DNA from 3 places in the Ancylobacter sp. VNQ12 genome. Region 1 is predicted to be linked to each of the others. Evidence: predicted binding sites of a transcription regulator. Region 1 holds the regulator's gene; each other region holds the start of a gene.
What was found. Region 1 encodes PhoB, which activates phosphate uptake and scavenging genes when phosphate is short. Its sites were predicted from a motif close to TGTCATNNANCTGTCAT; they were not measured.
Positions count from the first base shown of each region.

Region 2: the regulator PhoB is predicted to act here: its motif matches at 2,789-2,805, upstream of ACO2RV_RS03770 (alpha-D-ribose 1-methylphosphonate 5-triphosphate diphosphatase).
Region 3: the regulator PhoB is predicted to act here: its motif matches at 2,081-2,097, upstream of ACO2RV_RS23890 (esterase-like activity of phytase family protein).

Region 1 is NZ_JBMSDU010000002.1:330,877-335,176, forward strand. Features, by position in the region: gene pstC (phosphate ABC transporter permease subunit PstC) at 1-311, shown strand, start outside; gene pstA (phosphate ABC transporter permease PstA) at 326-1,159, shown strand; gene pstB (phosphate ABC transporter ATP-binding protein PstB) at 1,168-1,989, shown strand; gene phoU (phosphate signaling complex protein PhoU) at 2,012-2,725, shown strand; gene phoB (phosphate regulon transcriptional regulator PhoB) at 2,776-3,477, shown strand; gene ACO2RV_RS05225 (bifunctional transcriptional activator/DNA repair enzyme AdaA) at 3,441-4,300, opposite strand, start outside.
Region 2 is NZ_JBMSDU010000002.1:58,856-63,155, reverse strand. Features, by position in the region: gene ACO2RV_RS03780 (molybdopterin-dependent oxidoreductase) at 1-784, shown strand, start outside; gene phnF (phosphonate metabolism transcriptional regulator PhnF) at 807-1,583, opposite strand; gene ACO2RV_RS03770 (alpha-D-ribose 1-methylphosphonate 5-triphosphate diphosphatase) at 1,588-2,757, opposite strand; gene ACO2RV_RS03765 (PhnD/SsuA/transferrin family substrate-binding protein) at 2,866-3,723, shown strand; gene ACO2RV_RS03760 (phosphonate ABC transporter ATP-binding protein) at 3,800-4,300, shown strand, end outside.
Region 3 is NZ_JBMSDU010000033.1:20,458-24,757, forward strand. Features, by position in the region: gene ACO2RV_RS23890 (esterase-like activity of phytase family protein) at 1-2,018, opposite strand, end outside; gene ACO2RV_RS23895 (TRAP transporter substrate-binding protein) at 2,285-3,424, shown strand; gene ACO2RV_RS23900 (TRAP transporter small permease subunit) at 3,564-4,190, shown strand; gene ACO2RV_RS23905 (TRAP transporter large permease) at 4,190-4,300, shown strand, end outside.

The DNA of each region.
Region 1 (4,300 bases):
AGGTCTATCGCAACGTCTCCGTGCCCTATGGCCGCACCGCCATGGTCGGCGCGGTCATGCTCGGCCTCGGCCGGGCGCTGGGCGAGACGATGGCCGTCACCTTCGTCATCGGCAACGCGACGCGCATGTCGGCCTCGCTGTTCGCGCCGGGCGCCACCATCGCCTCGACCATCGCCAATGAGTTCCCCGAGGCCTCGATCGGCTCGCTGAAGCTGCAGGCCCTGCTCCAGCTCGGTTTCATCCTCTTCGTCATTTCCTTCATCGTGCTGGCGCTCTCGCGCCTGCTCGTCCGGTCGAAGCTCAAGGGCTGAGGGAAGAAACAATCATGGCATCGCTCGCCCGCCGTCGCGCTACCGACCTCACCGTCAAGGCGGTTTCAACCGGCTTCGCCGCCCTCTCCCTGGTGCTTCTCGCCTGGATCCTGTGGACGCTGCTGTCGCGTGGCCTGCCGGCCCTCGGCCCGCACGTCTTCACCAAGATCACCGCGCCGCCCGGCGCGGAAGGCGGCTTGCTCAACGCCATCGTCGGTTCGCTGATCCAGATCGGCGTCGCCCTTGTCATCGGCACGCCGATCGGCCTGATGTGCGGCACCTTCCTCGCCGAGAACGGCCGCGGCACGCAGATCGCCAATGTCGTGCGCTTCGTCAACGACGTGCTGCTCTCCGCTCCCTCCATCCTGATCGGCCTGTTCGTCTACCAGCTGCTCGTCGTTCCCTTCGGCGGCTTCTCCGGTTGGGCGGGGTCCATCGCGCTGGCCATCCTGGTCATACCGGTCGTGGTGCGCACCACCGAAGATATGCTGAACCTGGTGCCGATCGGCCTGCGCGAGGCGGCCTTCGCGCTCGGCGCGCCGCAGTGGAAGGTGGTCACGCTGGTCACCTGGCGCGCAGCCCAGGCCGGCATCGTCACCGGCGTCCTGCTGGCGCTGGCCCGCGCCGCCGGCGAGACCGCGCCGCTCTTGTTCACCTCGCTGGGCAATAATGGCTGGTCCGTGAGCCTCAACGCGCCGATGGCCAGCCTGCCCATCGCCATCTACCAGTACGCCGCCAGCCCCTTCGAGGACTGGGTCGCCCTTGCCTGGGCCGGCGCGCTCATCATCACCGTCGGGGTCCTGACCCTGAACATCCTTTCCCGCCTCGTCCTGGCGAAGATGAAGTGAGACGGACCATGAATTTCGCACCCGATACGTCGATCGACATCGCTTCCGCCGTCAACCGCGCCACCGCGCCGTCCGCCGAGCCCAAGCTCAAGGTCGAGGGGCTGAACTTCTTCTACGGTGACAACCACGCGCTGAAAAACATCAATTTCGAGATCCCCGAGAAGCGCGTCACCGCGATGATCGGGCCCTCGGGCTGCGGCAAGTCCACGCTGCTGCGCATCTTCAACCGGATGTACCAGCTCTATCCGGGCCAGCGCGCGGAGGGCAAGATCCTGTTCGACGGCGTCGACCTGCTCAGCAAGGAACTGGATTCCACCGTGGTGCGCTCACGCATCGGCATGGTGTTCCAGAAGCCGACGCCGTTCCCGATGTCGATCTACGACAACATCGCCTTCGGCGTGAAGCTGCACGAGAAGCTGAGCAAGGCGCAGATGGACGAGCGGGTGGAATGGTGCCTGCGCAAGGCCGCGATCTGGGAAGAGACCAAGGACCGGCTGCACACCTCGGCGCTCGGCATGTCGGGCGGCCAGCAGCAGCGCCTGTGCATCGCCCGCACCATCGCGGTGCGCCCCGAAGTGATCCTGCTCGACGAGCCCACCTCGGCGCTCGATCCGATCTCGACCTCGAAGATCGAGGACCTGATCGACGAGCTGAAGCAGGAATTCACCATCGTCATCGTGACGCACAACATGCAGCAGGCGGCGCGCTGCGCCGACATCACCTCCTTCTTCTATCTCGGCGAGCTGATCGAGGTCGCCACCTCCTCCGAGATCTTCACCAATCCGCGCGAGGCGCGCACCCGCGACTACATCACCGGCCGCTTCGGCTGAACCGGCGGCGGAGGATCAATCCATGACCGAACATATCGTCTCGTCCTTCGACACCGATCTGAAGGAACTCTCGCGCCGCGTCGTCGAGATGGGCGGCCAGGCCGAGCGCCTGGTCACCGATTCCGTCGCCGCGCTGGTGAAGCGCGACGCCGAACTGGCCCAGAAGGTGATCGTGCTCGACGGCCCGGTCGACCTGCTGCAGCGTGAGATCGAGGAAAAGGCCATCCTCACCATCGCCCGCCGCCAGCCGCTGGCCGGCGACCTGCGCGAGATCGTCGCCGCGATGCGCATCGCCAACGATCTGGAACGCATCGGCGATCTCGCCAAGAACACCGCCAAGCGCGTGCTGGCGCTGACCGGCGAGTTCCATCCGCAGAAGCTGGTGCGCGGCGTCGAGCACATGTCGGCGATGGTGCAGGAGCAGCTCAAGGAAGTGCTGGATTCCTACGCCGGCCGCGACGATGCCCGCGCGCTGGAAGTGTGGCGGCGCGACGGCCAGGTGGACGTTCTCTACACCTCGCTGTTCCGCGAGCTCCTCACCTACATGATGGAGGATCCGCGCAACATATCGCTGTGCACGCACCTGCTGTTCTGCGCCAAGAACATCGAGCGCATCGGCGACCACGCGACCAACATCGCCGAGACCGTGCACTATCTCTCGACCGGCCAGCAGCTTGCCGACGAGCGGCCCAAGCAGGACACCTCCAGCATCACGGCGGTTCCGTTCCCGGCGTGAGGGACGGTCACTCTGGCAAGGCCCTCTGGCAAGCGATCGGGACGCCCCCTATGCCGACCAATATTCTGATCGTGGAGGATGAGGAGCCCCTCACCCTCCTGTTGCGCTACAATCTCGAATCCGAGGGCTACGCCGTCGACAGCGTCGGGCGGGGCGACGAGGCGGAGACCCGGCTGCGCGAAAGCGTGCCGGACCTGCTGATTCTCGACTGGATGCTCCCGGGCCTTTCCGGCATCGAGCTGTGCCGGCGCCTGCGCGCCCGGCCGGAGACCGAGCGCATGCCGGTGCTCATGCTCACCGCCCGCGGCGAGGAGACCGAGCGGGTGCGCGGCCTCGCCACCGGTGCCGACGACTATGTGGTGAAGCCGTTCTCTGTGCCGGAGCTGGTGGCGCGCGTGCGCGCGCTGCTGCGCCGGGCCAAGCCCGAGCACATCTCGACGCTGCTACGTGCCGGCGACATCGAGCTCGACCGCGAAACCAAGCGCGTCCACCGCGCCGGCCGCGAGCTGCATCTGGGGCCGACCGAGTTCCGGTTGCTGGAATTCCTCATGCAGTCGCCCGGCCGGGTCTATTCGCGCGAGCAGCTGCTCGACGGCGTGTGGGGCCAGGACGTCTATATCGACGAGCGCACGGTCGACGTGCATGTCGGGCGCCTGCGCAAGGCGCTCAACCGCCCGCGCCAGCCCGACCCGATCCGCACCGTGCGCGGCTCCGGCTATTCGTTCAACGAGATGTTCGCCCGCGCCCATTGATCGGGCGCGGCGGCTGCGGCCTGCGGCGCGCGGTATTGCTGCTCGATCTCCAAGAGCCGCTGCTTGCGCCAGAGGCCGCCGCCATAGCCGGTCAGCGACCCGTCGGCGCCGATGACGCGATGGCAGGGGATGATCAGCGCCAGTTGGTTGGCGCCGTTCGCCCGCGCCACCGCCCGTATCGCCGACGGCTGCCCGACGCGGCGGGCGATTTCCGAATAGCTCACCGTCGCGCCGGGCGGTATCCGCCGCAGCTCGGCCCAGACCGCGCGGGTAAAGGCGCTGCCGTCGAGCGCCAAAGGCGTGGCGAAATGCGCGGAGCGGCCGGCAAAGAAATCGCCGAGTTCGGCGCGGATCTGTTCGGTGGGCGCGAAGCCGCCAATGCCGAGGTCGCCCTTGGCCCGCTGCCGCAGCCGGGCGATCTCGGTGGGCAGTGCCCGGCGCTCGATGAATTCCAGAAGATGGAGATGCGAGCCGCTGGAGATGGCGATCATGTCGCCCAGCGGCGTGGCGATCCAGTCGGCCAGCAGCGCGCCGCGCCCGGCAATGTCGCCCGGCGCACAGCCCAGCAGCCGCGCGAAGGCGGCACGGAAGGCGCTGGCAGATTCGAAGCCGGCTACGTGTTGCGCCTCGATCACCTTGCCGCCCTCATACAGCGTCTCGAACCCCTCGCGCAGGCGGCGCTGGCGCGCCATCTCCAGAAAGGTCATGCCGAAGTGCCGCTTGAAGGTGCGCCGCACCGTCGACAGGTCGAACCCCATGCGCTCGACATGCGTCTCGCTCCAGCGGCGGTCCGGTCGGGCGTCCAGCGCCGCGAGCAGCGCGC
Region 2 (4,300 bases), 270 kb from region 1:
CGATGCCGCCCGGCTCGGTATCGGCGAGGGTGGGCTCGTGCGGATCGCTTCCCGCCACGGCTCCGCTGTCCTCGAAGCGCATGTCGAGCCCGGGCAGTCGGCTGGAACGGTCTTCGCGCCGATCCATTGGAGCGCCGCGACCTCGTCCAGCGGGCGCGTCGGCGCACTGGTCTCCGGTGAGACCGACCCGTTCTCCGGACAGCCCGAGGCCAAGGCGACGCCGGTCACACTCGCGCGGGTCGATCTGCCGTTCCGTGGTTTCGTGCTGTCCCGGCGCCGCCGGGGCGCGCCGCCGGCCGACTGGTGGGCGCGCACGGCGATTGCCGGCGGGCAGGCGCATTTCCTCGCCAGTGCGGGCTCGCCGCGCGACTGGCTGGCGTCATGGCTCGATCTGTCGGGGGAGGATGGCCGGACGGTGGTCTATGAGGACCATCACGCCGGGCGCTATCGTCTCGCCACCTTCGACGCGCTCGGCGTCATCGACACGATTGCCTTCACCGAACCCGCCGAGGCGCGGCTCGACTGGCATACGCCTTTGCGTCTCTTCAACGATGGGGCTCTGCCACCGGCGGAGCGTCGCGGCGTGCTGTCCGGCAAGTCGGGCGCCTCGCCCTCCTGCGGCGCCATATTGTGCGCCTGCCATGGCGTGACGGACCAGGCCGTGGCTCAGCTCATAGGCGCCGATGCCGCGGCTGATCTCGCGACGGTCGGCGCCGTGCTCAAGGCAGGGACCGGATGCGGCTCCTGCATTCCGGAGATCAGGCGAATGCTGGCGGCGCGATGAGCCGGCCTGGCCTCCGCCGGGCTCAGAAGACGAAGTCGACGGAGGTCAGCAGCCAGCACCCTCGCGCCCATTCGATGCGGTTGCCTGAGGCATCCGCGTTTATCGAGCTGGTCCGGAAGACCGGGGTGCCGGGCGTGAGCTGGAGCAGGTGCGCCTCCTCGGCGGTCGCGAAGCCTCCGCTGATACGTGTCTCGACCCGCCGGTACTTCTGAATGCCATGTGCGACAAAGGCGTCGGTCACTGATTGGCGCCGTGCGTAGACCACCTCGAAATCGGCAAGCCGGTCGGCGGGGAAAACCTTGGTGCTGATGTAGATCGGCTGGCCATCGGCACTGCGCACGCGTCGCAGCCGGATGACCGGCGATCCCACAGGCGATCGCAGCTGGGCCGCCATTTCGGCATCGGCGGGTTCCCGATCGAGAAAAAGCGTCTGGGTGGAGACATTCTTGCCGTCCGCACGCAGGCTCTCCGCGAAACGGCTGCCGTCGCGCACGATCAGTGCCGAGGGCAGGCTGCGCACGAAGACGCCGACGCCCTTGCGCGAGGTGAGATGGCCCTCCTGCTGGAGCTGCTGCAAGGCGCGGCGCAGCGTGATGCGCGTGACCCCGAGCTTTTCGGCAAGATGAACCTCGCCGGGAAGCTGGCTCCCGGCCTGCAGGCAGCCGCTGTCGATCAATGCCAGTATGTAGGCGTAGATCTGCTGCCAGATGGGCGTGTCGGTGCGGGGACGGAAGACCAAACCGTCGAAGCCGGATACGTCGCCCGATCGGCCGGACGGAGGCCTCACGCTTCTGTTCACGCTTTCACTCCGCGGCATGCGCGAGATTGGACATCAGGTCTCGATCAAGCGCTCGGCGAGCATAGACGATTTCGCCGGCGACGATCGTCGCCACCACCTGCGGGTGGGACATATCGGCAGCATCGACGAGGATGAGATCAGCGCGCTGGCCGCAGCGGAGGCTGCCGCGGTCCGCCAGCCGCGCCACCCGCGCGGGATTGCCCGAGACGAGCGGCCAGAGGCTCGCCAGCTTGTCCAGGTCGCCGCCGGCCAGTGTGAACGCCGCGTAGAGCGGGGAAGGATAATGATAGTCGCTGGTGAGGACGGTACACAGATTCCGGCGGACCGCGTCGCCCGCATCGAGCGCGCCGTTATGGCTGCCGCCACGCACGACATTGGGAGCGCCCAGGATGACGTCCTCGCCCACCGCGCGGGCAGCTTCCGCCGTGTCCAGCGTCAACGGGAATTCCGACGATGCGGCTCCCAGCGCGCGGAAGCGGGTCCGCTCTCCAGGCGAGGCTTCGTCGTGAGCGAGCAGGACATTGCCGTGTGCTCGCGCACGGGCGGCAAGGCCCTCAATGGCGGCGGGAACCGCATCCCGACGGCTCCAGACGCGGTCGAGCAGCGCCATGTAGTCGTCGCGGCTGACGCCTGAACGTTCGGCCATCTGGCCGATCTTGCGAGCTATGGTGCCCTTCAGCACCGAACCTGTCGTGTGGTCGTTGAAGGCGAGGATAGGCGCAGGCGACAATTCCAGCCACCGGGCCACCTGCACCGCTTCGTCGAGCGCGAAGGTCTCCCAGCGCAGATGCAGGCGTGTGTCGCAGGCCAGCGTGTCGCGCAACTCGGTAAGAGTCTGCACGAACGCCTGCGCCGCCTCGGCGGAGCGAAGGCCGGGCTCCCACGAGACGGTGACGCCGTGGAAAGCCGTGGTGATTCCGTTCGCGACGAGCTGGCGATCGGTGTCCAGCAGCGCGAGCTTGGTGTCGAAGCGCACGCCCGGGCGGGGCATGATGTGACGCTCGAACGCGTCGCCATGGATATCGACGATACCCGGTAAGATCAGCAGCCCCGAAGCATCGAGGCGGCGCGCGCCATCGATCGCCGGTGCCAGGCCCGCGCCGGCGATATAGAGCGGGCCGTCGCACCATCGACCATCGACCAGCGTCGAGCCGTTTTCAATCCGCCACGCCATCACCGCACACCCGCCGCCCTGTCGTCATCCATGTCACGAACTCGTCATTCGCTGTCTATACAGATAAGCAATCGAAAGACATCCTGTCTATACAGCAAGGGGCAGAAAATGTTTCGCAGGCTTGTTCCCGCCCTCGCCATCTCCCTGGTGACCGCCTTCTCCGCCATGGCGGAGCCGGTTCGCTTCGCAGTAACGGACATTGAGGGGCTCGAGGCCCTCCAGCAGGAGTTCGGTCCGTTCCAGAAGGCCCTGGAAGAGAAGACCGGTCTTGATATCGAGCTGATCCCCGTCAGCTCGCGTACCGCCGCCGTGGAGGCGATGAATGCCGGCCATGTCGAGCTGGTGCTCACCGGCCCGGCCGAATACGTCATCATGAAGCAGCTCAGCGATCCGCGTATCGTCGTCGCGTGGCAGCGTCCCGATTATTTCGCCCAGATCGCGGTTCTGGCGAACGGCCCGATCCGCACGCTCGGCGACCTTAAGGGCAAGAAGATCGCGTTCGGGTCGGTGGGCTCGACCTCGCAGCATCTGGGGCCGGCGCAGGCACTTGCCGACCAGGGCCTCGTCTATGGCAAGGACTATGAGGGCGTGATCATCTCGCGCAACGTGGCGGCGGAAGCGCTCATTCGCGGTGACATCGCCGCCATGGGCCTGAACTTCGGCCACCTCAACGCGATCCGCAAAGCATTCCCGAACGCGGCCTTCGCCGTGGTGGCGCGCGGCCGCGACCTGCCGAACGACATCCTCGTAGCCCGCAAGGACATTCCGGAGGAAACCTTCGTGAAGGTCCGCGAGGCGTTCCTCAAGCATGGCAACGAATTGATGAGCGCCGTGCTGGAAGGCGAGGACAACAAGAAGTTCAAGGGCGGCATCTTCATCACCGACATCAAGGACAGCGACTACGACTATGTCCGCTCGATGTACCGCACCATCGGTGTCGAGAGCTTCAACTCCTTCGTCGAGTGATCCCGTCTTCCGAGGCCGGACAAGCACGCGCTTGTCCGGTGCTCTCCTATTTTGGCGCCGCACCGAGGGGCAACACATGGATGCCGCGTTGCAAGACGCCCTGAGACAGGCCGCCGCCGTGAACGTGCCGCCGGCGCACACGCCGGCGCGGCCGCCGAACGGCGCGCAGATCATTCGCACCCACGGCCTCGGCAAGAGTTACCCGAAGGGGCCGTCCGTCTTCGCGGGGGTGCAGCTCGACATTCGCGCGGACCAGCGGGTCGCGCTGATCGGCTCCAACGGTGCAGGCAAGTCGACACTTCTGAAATGCCTGATCGGCCTGCTGCCGTCGAGCGAGGGCGAGATCATGACGCTCGGCGAGAGCTTCTCGGCGGCGCCGACGCCGGTGCAGCTTCAGCGGCTGCGGCGGCAGATCGGCTTCGTGTTCCAGAACCATGGTCTTGTGAGCCGGCAGTCCGTACTCACCAACGTCATTCAGGGCAAGCTCGGCCTGCCGGGAAGCTGGCGCGCCTGGCATCACGCCCTGGCAGACCGTATGTGGCGTGAGGAGGCGATGCAGGTTCTCGCGGAGGTTCGG
Region 3 (4,300 bases), on a different contig from region 1:
GCCTCGCTGCCGAGCGCTGCCGGCGTCACGCCGTTGAGCGAGACGAAGGTCAGCTTCTTCAGCTTCGCCGCGGGGCCGACCTGGTTGTCGCGCTCGATGACGACGAGGCCGTCCTTGTAGGCGGTCAGCTCGGAAAGGCCGACCCAGCCCTTCTCCGCCTTGTCGAGGGGATAGCGCACATAGCCCCAGCTCTTGGCTGCCGGCTTATAGGCGAGCAGCTTCACGAAGCCCTTCGGGTCGTCCTTCCACTCGCGCTGGACGGCGATCCACACGGTCTCGTCGTCACCGGCGCCGGTGACGGCAACGCCCTCATAGCCGTAGCGGGTCGCCTGCGCGGCCGCCGCTTCCGGCAGCGCGATCTCTTCGGCTATGGCACCGTCGGCGCCGACGCGCAGCAGAAGGTTCTGCGTCGGGTTGTCCTTCTTCTCCGGGTTGCCTTCCGAGACGACCCAGAAACCGCCCTCGGCGCGAACGGCGATGCCTTCGAGGTCGAGCCCCTTGGCCGGCTGCCCGTCACGGGTCAGCACGGTCGCGGCGGTGATCTTCGCCGGCAGCGCGGTCGCGTCGACGGTCAGGATGCGGGCCTGCGAGAGCGCGCTGTCGGTCACCGCATAGAGTTTGCCGGGCGTCTTCGCGTCGGCCGCGAAGCCGGAGAGCGCCGCCCACCAGATCGGCAGGCCGTCCGGGCCGTTCTCCGACTGGATGGTCGGGTAGGCCGGCCTGGCGCCGGGCTGGCGCTCATAGACCGTCACTTCCGAGCCGATGCCGCCATCCTCGCGCAGGTCGGTCTCGCTGGCGGTCACGAACAGATTGCGGCCGGGAATGGCGATCAGGCCCTCGGGCCCGACACCGCCCGGCAGGACCTGAAGCAGCTCGGGAGCCTCCGAGCCGCCCTTGTCGCGATAGACGAAGACCAGCGAGCCGCGCTCTGACGCGACGAAGATCAGGCGATCGCCGCCGAAGGTCGCGACTTCCGCGCCCTCCATCTCGATGCCCTTCTTGTTGCGGTGCTCGGGATAATGGCCGAGGCGCACCGCCAGATGCTCGGGCGCGGTGCCGGATTCGAACAGCAGCTTGCCGGTCTTGTCGAAGACGCTGAAGCCGCGCGTGCCGCCCTTCCAGTCGCCCTCATTGGCGATGACGAAGCGCTCGTCGTCGATCCACTGCACGGTGTCGGGCTCGCGGGCGACACCCTTGGCGGAGCCGGAGAGATCGATCACGCCGTCCTTCTTGGTGTCGATGTGATCGAGATCGACCGTGCCGGCGGAGAAATGGTTCGTCACCTTGCCGGTCGGCAGGTCGACGACGACGATGTGGTTGTTCTCCTGCAGCGTGACCACGACCTCGTTGCGAGAGTTGATGTCGACATATTCGGGCTCGGGATCCTCCGGCGCGACCTTGGCGAGGCCGGTGAGGTCCACGACCTTCTTCGAGGCGCCGTCGACGACGCCGTTCTTGACCTGGAAATAGGTGAGATTGCCGGCCGGGGCCTGCGGAAGCGCGCCGTCATTCACCTCTTCGTCGCGCTCGTTTTCGATGGCGATGGCGAGATAGCTGCCGTCCGGGCTCTTGGTGATCGAATCCGGCTGCCCGCCGAGATCGTACTTGGCCTCGACCTTGCGGCCGGCGATGTCGACCACCGCGAGATGGCCGGAGGGGTTGGCCTTCGATTCGGACGTGTTGACCCCGACATAGGCCTTGCCGCCGATCACCACGCTGGTGGTCGGCTCGCCCTCGAGCGCCACCACGCCGGCCGGCTTCGGCGCGGACGGATCGGTGATGTCGATGAAGCCGATGCGCTGGCCGGGGCTGTCGCTGTAGATCAGCGTCTTGCCGTCCTCGGTGAAGGTGATGATCTCGGCCGCGGTCGACTTGGCGGCGTCCGCGCCGGCCGGGAGGTTGTCCACGACATGGAAGGTCGAGATGCGGTTGAACGGCGCGGGAGCCTGGACCGAAGCGGCCGTGGCCGCGAGGCCGAGCACCACCGCCGACACGCCGGCGAGAAGAATGGAGCGCATGGATATGTTCCCATCGAAACGCGGGTCGAGCCCGCCCTGAGGGGCACTTCAAATCGCCGCGAATGACAGCCCGATGACGAATGCACCGAAAACCGCCGCCAAATCCCCGCCAGCTTCTACTTTGGTAGAGTCCGATTGACGCAACTGCCGCGAATTAAGGCTTGCACTTACCTCTGCGGCATCGTCTCCTTGAAGCATCGGGACAAGGCGCTGAAGCGCCGCCCGGCGGGCTCGACCCGTGAGGAAACGCCATAGGAGGAAACGCCATGACCGAAACGTCAGGCAAGAATGCGGATTCGCGCCACGACATCCGCACCAGCCGTCGCCGCTTCATCGCCACCGCCGCTGCCGCGGCCGGCGCCACCGTGGTCGCGGCGCCCGCCGTGCACGCACAGGCGCCGATCAAGCTGAAGTTCCAGTCGACCTGGCCGAACAAGGACATCTTCCACGAGTTCGCCGGCGACTATGTGAAACGCGTCAACGCCATGACCGGCGGGCGCGTCGAGCTTGAGCTGCTGCCGGCCGGCTCGGTGGTCCCCGCCTTCCAGATGCTGGACGCGGTGTCGTCCGGCATCCTCGACGGCGGCCATGGCGTCGCCGCCTATTGGTACGGCAAGAACAAGGCCTTCTCGCTGTTCGGCACCGCCCCGGCCTTCGGCTGGGACGCCGACGAACTGCTCGGCTGGATCCGCTTCGGCGGCGGCCAGGCGCTCTATGACGACCTGGTACAGAACACGCTGAAGCTGAACGTCGTCGGCATGCTCACCGGGCCGATGCCGAGCCAGCCGCTCGGCTGGTTCAAGAAGGAGATCACCAGCGCCGCCGACATGAAGGGCATGAAGTACCGGACCGTCGGTCTCGGTGCGGACCTGTTCAAGGAGTTCGGCGCAGCGGTGACGATCGTGCCGGGCGGCGAGATCGTGCCGGCCATCGACCGTGGCCTGCTCGACGGCGCCGAGTTCAACAACCCCTCCTCGGACCTCGTGCTCGGCTTCCCCGACGTCGCCAAGGTCTACATGCTCGGCAGCTACCATCAGGCGCTCGAGTGCTTCGAGATCCTGTTCAACAAGACCAAGTTCGAGGGCCTGCCGAAGGACGTGCAGGAAATCCTCAAGGGCGCTTCCGATGCCACCTCCGCCACCATGATGTGGAAGGCGCAGGATCGCTATTCGAAGGACCTGGAGGCCATCAAGGCGCGCGGCGTGAAGGTGCTCCCGACGCCGAAGCCGGTTCTCGAAGCCCAGCTCAAGGCGTGGGATGTGGTGATCGCCAATCTCTCGGCCGACCCGGTGTTCAAGAAGGTCGTCGACAGCCAGAAGGAATGGGCCAAGCGCATTGTCGGCTTCCGCCTCGAATACGAGCCGGACTCGAAGTTCGCCTACGACCACTTCTTCAAGACGGCCTGATCTGGCCGTCCGGTAGCGCCCTCTCCCACAGGGAGGGGGCGCCTCTCGGTGCCCGCTTCACCCGCAACGTTGCGTGCCGCGAGGGCTTCGACCGTCCGGATGGCGCGCAGCCTCTGTGCGCCCGCCCGACGGATATCCCATGCAAGCACTCCTTCTCGGCGTCGACCGGCTGAACGCCTTCATCGGCAAACTGTTCGCCTGGTGCATCGTCATCCTCATGCTGGCCATCTGCTATGAGGTCTTCCGCCGCTACGTCCTGCGCGACCCGACCACCTGGGCGTATGACGTCAGCCTGATGCTTTACGGCGCCCTGTTCATGATGGCCGGCGCCTACACCCTTTCGCGCAACGGCCATGTGCGCGGCGATTTCCTCTACCGGAAATGGCAGCCGACCACGCAGGCCAGGATCGACCTCGTTCTCTACTTCCTGTTCTACTTTCCCGGCATCCTGGCGCTGATCTATTCGGGCTGGGGCTATTTCCAGCTGTCCTACATGCTCAACGAGCATTCCTCGTTCAGCCCGGACGGACCGGTGATCTGGCCGTTCAAGGCCATCATTCCCTTCGTCGGCGTGATGATGCTGCTGCAGGGCGTGGTCGAGGTGGTGCGCTGCTACATCTGCATACGCGACGGCGACTGGCCGCAACGCCTGCACGACGTCGAGGAGATGGAGAAGATCATCCTCGACGAGGCCGCCGCCAAGGCCGAGCAGGAAGCCGCCCTCACCGCCATCGAAGGTGAATCCACCGGCCGGGGGTCGCTGTGATGTTTCTGTCCGATCCCGCCCTCGGCATCCTGATGCTGGTGCTGTTCCTTGTCTTCCTGATGCTCGGCTTCCCCATCGCCTTCACGCTGATGGCGCTGGGCGTGGGCTTT